Regions from separate parts of the Xenorhabdus siamensis genome, predicted to be linked through region 1. Evidence: predicted binding sites of a transcription regulator. Region 1 holds the regulator's gene; the other holds the start of a gene.
The links. Region 1 encodes sigma-54, which starts transcription at its own class of promoters, with help from an activator protein. Its sites were predicted from a motif close to GTTGGCACANNTTTCGCTNT; they were not measured.
Positions count from the first base shown of each region.

Region 2: glnA (glutamate--ammonia ligase) is a predicted target of sigma-54. The motif match lies at 1,522-1,541, and genes of this name have one in related genera.

Region 1 covers NZ_JBBMXE010000014.1:206,522-209,718, forward strand. Annotated here, with positions in the region: gene lptA (lipopolysaccharide ABC transporter substrate-binding protein LptA) at 1-353, shown strand, start outside; gene lptB (LPS export ABC transporter ATP-binding protein) at 360-1,085, shown strand; gene rpoN (RNA polymerase factor sigma-54) at 1,162-2,637, shown strand; gene hpf (ribosome hibernation promoting factor) at 2,661-2,948, shown strand; gene ptsN (PTS IIA-like nitrogen regulatory protein PtsN) at 3,156-3,197, shown strand, end outside.
Region 2 covers NZ_JBBMXE010000005.1:299,665-302,861, reverse strand. Annotated here, with positions in the region: gene typA (ribosome-dependent GTPase TypA) at 1-1,151, opposite strand, end outside; gene glnA (glutamate--ammonia ligase) at 1,656-3,065, shown strand.

The DNA.
Region 1 (3,197 bases):
ATAAGGTTGTTGTTACCCGCCCTGATGGTGATTCGAAAAAAACCGTTATCGAAGCCTATGGCAATCCTGCAACGTTTTACCAATTGCAGGATGATGGTAAACCCATCAAAGGCCATTCTTCAAAGATGCGCTATGAAATGGGTAGTGAGCTAGTCACACTGACAGGCAATGCTTATCTTGAACAGCTCGACAGTAACATCAAAGGCGATAAAATCACCTATTTAGTGCCAACACAGCAAATGGAAGCCTTTAGCGATAAAGGTAAGCATGTCACCACCGTCCTATTACCTTCCCAGTTGCAGGAAAAAGGCCCTGGTGTTAACAACACTGATGTTAATAAAAAGAGTAAATAACGACGTATGGCAATATTAAACGCGGACAATCTGGCAAAAGCTTATAAGGGACGTAAAGTCGTTGAGGATGTCAGCCTGAAAGTAAGATCAGGTGAAATTGTGGGCCTGCTTGGGCCAAACGGTGCAGGTAAAACCACAACTTTCTATATGGTTGTCGGTATTGTGCCACGTGATGCAGGTACTATCGCTATAGACCATGAAGATATCAGCCTGCTACCTCTGCATGAACGTGCCCGCCGGGGCATCGGTTACTTACCACAGGAAGCCTCTATCTTCCGTCGGCTGAGTGTGTACGATAATTTAATGGCGGTTCTTGAGATCCGTAAGGATATCAATCAGGAACAGCGCAAAGCGCGCGCCGAAGAATTGATGGAAGAGTTTCATATTTCTCATTTGCGTAACAGCCTTGGTCAATCATTGTCCGGTGGTGAACGCCGTCGTGTGGAAATCGCCCGCGCACTGGCCGCAAATCCTAAATTTATTCTATTGGATGAACCTTTTGCAGGTGTTGACCCTATTTCTGTTCTTGATATTAAAAAGATCATTCAACACCTACGGGACTGTGGTTTGGGCGTTCTGATTACTGACCATAACGTCCGTGAAACACTGGATGTTTGTGAGCGCGCTTACATTGTCAGTCAGGGGAATTTGATTGCCCACGGTACACCAGAAGATATCCTCAGCAATGAGCAAGTTAAGCGCGTTTATCTGGGTGAGGGCTTCCGGCTTTAAGCTCATTGTCAGGTAAAATTCAAGGGCATTCAGTTCAGGAGCATTAAGGATCAATTCAGGAGGAAGTGAGAACGTTATGAAGCAAAGTTTGCAACTCAAGCTCAGTCAGCAATTGACGATGACGCCGCAACTTCAGCAAGCTATCCGTTTGTTGCAACTTTCTACGCTTGAACTTCAACAGGAGCTCCAACTGGCTTTGGAAGCCAATCCTATGCTTGAGCAAGAAGAACTGTATCAAGAAATTGATATCCAAAGCTATTCTGATGCACAAACAGCCCCTGATGCAGAAACATATCCTGATAGCGAAACAAAAGTCATGGATACTCTTGAAGCCCTTGAGCAACGGGATATGCCTGAAGAGCTTCCTCTTGATACTAGTTGGGATGAAATTTACACCGCGGGCACATTTCTGGGAGCAAAAAGTGACTACAGCGCAGATGATTTTCCCGTCTATCAAGGTGAAACAACCCAGACATTACAAGATTATTTAATGTGGCAGGCTGCATTGACTCCCTTTACTGAAACAGATTCAGCCATCGCCACATCGATCATTGATGCCATTGACGAAACAGGCTACCTGACAGTCCCTGTCGAGGAGATCCTTGTCAGCATTGGTGATGATGAACTGACTTTAGAAGAAATCGAAGCCGTACTCAAGCGAGTACAACACTTTGATCCTATTGGTGTTGCGGCACGTAATTTACGTGAATGTCTGCTGATCCAGCTTGCAATGCTACCAGCAGAAACACCTTACCTGAACGAAGCAAAACTGGTTACCAGCAAGTACCTTGAACTATTGGGCAACCGGGACTTTCGAAATTTGTTGCGACAGAGCAAATTAAAAGAAAGTGCATTAAAAGCAGCAATTGATATTATTCAGTCACTGGAGCCGAGGCCCGGATTAATGGTGAATACCGGAGAATCCGAATACGTTATTCCCGATGTATTAGTCCAGAAAGAGAATGAACGCTGGCAGGTCAGGCTGAATACCGATAACATCCCTCGTCTGCGCATTAATCAGCATTATGCTGCACTAGGGCAACAATCTCATAATGAGAGTGACAGCCTGTTTATCCGTAATAACCTGCAAGAAGCTAAATGGCTGATAAAAAGCCTCGAAAGTCGCAATGAAACGTTATTGAAAGTCAGTCACTGCATTGTGGAGCGACAGCAAGATTTCTTTGAATATGGTGCGGAATATATGAAACCACTGGTACTGGCTGATATCGCTTATCAGGTTGACATGCATGAATCCACCATTTCCCGTGTGACAACTCAGAAATATCTGCATAGTCCACGTGGGATTTTTGAATTGAAATATTTTTTCTCCAGTCACGTTAATACTGATAGCGGAGGCGAAGCCTCTTCTACGGCGATACGGGCACTGGTGAAAAAACTGGTCGCGGCAGAAAACCCGGCCAAGCCACTGAGTGACAGTAAATTGACAAACTTACTTGCCGAGCAAGGCATTCAAGTAGCACGTCGAACTGTCGCAAAATATAGAGAGTCGTTATCCATCCCGCCTTCAAACCAACGTAAAAAATGGGTTTGAACAACACAGAGAAGGAAAACACTATGCAACTCAATGTTACAGGCCACAATCTTGAAATCACTGATGCACTACGCAACGTTGTAAACACAAAATGCGGCAAATTGGATCAATATTTCGATAAGATTAACCTTATTCAGGTCATCCTCCGAGTGGAAAAGGTGCAGAAAATCGCTGAAGCCACGGTGCATGTCAATGGAGGAGAGTTGCATGCGAGTTCAGAGCATGAAGATATGTATGCAGCAATTGATGCGCTGGCAGACAAACTGGCTCGTCAATTGACCAAACATAAAAGTAAATTGAGACAACATTAACAGTTTTCAGACAACGGGACTGTCATAAGATTAGCACTGTTCTATCTATATCCAATAGACTTCCGGTTGCATCAAAGTAGGCAATAAATGAATGCAGCTAACGAAAGAAACAACCAGAAGGCTCAATGGCATAAGCATAAATAGTGCTCTGATACCAGATGTCTAAACTCAGGCATCTGGTATTACAGGCCCTAAGTGAATAAAGAAATGAACAACGAAACAGATTTACCACTAAGTTCAGTGCTTTCA
Region 2 (3,197 bases), on a different contig from region 1:
GAAACCGCCAATTCGAAACCTTCACGACGCATATTCTCAATCAGGACGGAGAGATGCAGCTCACCACGACCAGATACACGGAAAGCGTCTGGATCTTCAGTTTCTTCAACACGCAGTGCAACGTTATGAACCAACTCTTTTTTCAAACGATCCAGGATCTGGCGGGAGGTCACATACTTACCTTCACGTCCACAGAACGGTGAGGTGTTAACACAGAAAAACATGCTAACGGTAGGCTCATCAACTGCCAAGGCTGGCAAAGCTTCAACTGCATTAACCTCACACAGCGTATCAGAGATGTTCAGTTCACCCAGACCGGTAATCGCAATGATATCACCCGCTTCCGCTTTGTCAGATTCGATGCGATCTAATCCCAGGTGACTGAAAACTTTACCAACTTTACCATTACGCGTCTTACCTTCACTATCAATAATAGTGATGTTCTGGTTTGGTCTTACTGTTCCGCGCTTGATACGACCGATCCCAATAACCCCAACGTAGTTGTTGTAATCCAACTGAGAAATCTGCATCTGAAATGGGCCATCAAGATCAACTTTAGGCGGCTCAACATGCTCAACGATTGCCTGATACAGCGGAGCCATATCCTCTGCCATATCTGTGTGGTCGTTACCGGCAATCCCCATCAGTGCAGATGCGTAAACAATAGGGAAATCCAACTGTTCATCGGTCGCACCAAGGTTTACGAACAGGTCGAATACCTGATCGACTACCCAGTCAGGGCGAGCACCAGGACGATCAACTTTGTTGATAACTACAATTGGCTTCAAACCGTGAGCGAAGGCTTTCTGAGTGACAAAGCGAGTCTGCGGCATCGGGCCATCCATCGCATCTACCAACAGCAAAACACTGTCGACCATTGACATCACGCGCTCTACTTCACCACCGAAGTCGGCGTGGCCTGGGGTATCTACGATATTGATACGGTAGTCATTCCATTTAATAGCGGTGTTTTTTGCAAGAATGGTGATACCACGTTCTTTTTCCAGATCATTAGAATCCATCACGCGCTCGGTTGCCGCTGTACGCTCATCAAATGTACCAGATTGCTGTAGGAGTTTATCAACCAGCGTAGTTTTGCCATGGTCAACGTGAGCGATAATGGCAATATTTCTTAAATTATTAATTGACAAGTATTTTTACCGTTTTAGCTATTTGAAGAAATATTAAATACAGACAGCGTGACAGTTCGCAACGCTACTCTCATTTAACACAAATATGGTGCTATTTTACACGTTATAGCTACAGAGTGAAATAAATGTGAAGTGCATCACTTTTGAAGTTTATCTATTTTCTGAATATAAACGTGTCATAACTTAAAGTGATAATAACAGTATCTGTAACGGCTTAACCTTATTTATTTTCACCAAAATGGTGCATTATTAACTTTTTATTCACCCATTTGGTGCAAATATACTTAACTATCCCTCTGTGCTTTTATCCATTTGCTGAGTTTTATACCTGTTTATAAATATACACATTCATATTCAATGATTTTTAAAAGTTGGCACGCTTTTCGCATTGTATTCTGGCATTGAAAATTGCAATAAAAATTGGCTGTATACAAAGACACTATCAGCCACTTAAGATAAGGCAGCCTGCACCTTATCCAGCTTACGTAAACCAGGAGAACGCATATGTCCGTTGAACATGTTTTGTCCATGATTGAAGAACATCAGGTGAAGTTTATTGACTTACGTTTTACTGACACTAAAGGTAAAGAACAGCACATCACTATTCCTGCCCACCAAATTGATGAAGATTTCTTCGAAGATGGCAAAATGTTCGACGGTTCATCTATCAAAGGTTGGAAAGGTATCAATGAATCCGACATGGTATTAATGCCAGATCCATCTACCGCAATGCTTGACCCTTTCTTTGACGATACCACGCTCATTATACGTTGCGATATCTTAGAACCCGGCACAATGCAAGGCTATAGTCGTGACCCTCGCTCTATTGCAAAACGTGCAGAAGATTTCCTGCGTGCAAGTGATATTGCAGATACTGTTTTGTTTGGGCCAGAACCGGAATTCTTCCTGTTTGATGATATCCGTTTCGGCAGTTCTATTTCAGGTTCTTATTATCATATTGATGATACCGAAGCAGCCTGGAATAGCGGCACTCGCTATGAAGGCGGTAACAAAGGCCATCGCCCAGGAGTTAAAGGTGGCTATTTCCCTGTGCCTCCGGTGGACTCTTCTCAGGATCTGCGTTCAGCAATATGCCTGACTATGGAGGAAATGGGTTTGGTTGTGGAAGCCCACCACCACGAAGTGGCAACGGCGGGTCAGAACGAAGTCGCAACTCGTTTCAACACCATGACCAAAAAAGCGGATGAAACCCAAATTTATAAATATGTGGTCCATAATGTCGCCCATACTTTCGGCAAAACAGCGACATTTATGCCAAAACCGCTGGTCGGAGATAACGGCTCAGGAATGCATTGTCACATGTCACTGGCTAAAGGCGGGGTCAACTTGTTCGCCGGCGACAAATATGGTGGGTTATCTGAACTGGCTCTTTACTATATCGGCGGCATCATCAAACATGCCCGTGCTCTGAATGCCTTTACTAATCCAACTACTAACTCGTATAAGCGTCTAGTACCTGGTTTTGAGGCTCCCGTGATGCTGGCATATTCTGCCCGCAACCGCTCTGCGTCTATTCGTATTCCGGTTGTAGCCAGCAGTAAAGCCCGTCGTATTGAAGTACGTTTCCCAGATCCGGCCGCCAATCCTTATCTGGCCTTCTCTGCTCTGCTTATGGCCGGCCTTGATGGTATCATCAACAAAATACATCCGGGCGATGCGATGGATAAAAACCTGTATGATCTGCCAGCCGAAGAAGCCCAAGAGATCCCAACTGTAGCCTCTTCTCTGGAAGAAGCACTGGCTGCACTGGATACCGATCGCGAATTCCTAACCCACGGTGGTGTTTTCACTGATGATGCAATTGATGCTTATATTGGTGTCTTGAACAGTGAAATCGAACGCGTCCGTATGACTCCGCATCCTCTGGAGTTTGAACTGTATTACAGTGTGTAGTGCTTAAAAGCATTACCATTTTTCCTTTTTATTTTGTTGCCGTGAAACTTTTGGCCCATCTTCGGATGGGCTCTTTTCCCTCTGAACCTTCCTTCTCGATAGAGTGGGTGACCAATTCATGATCAAATAAGA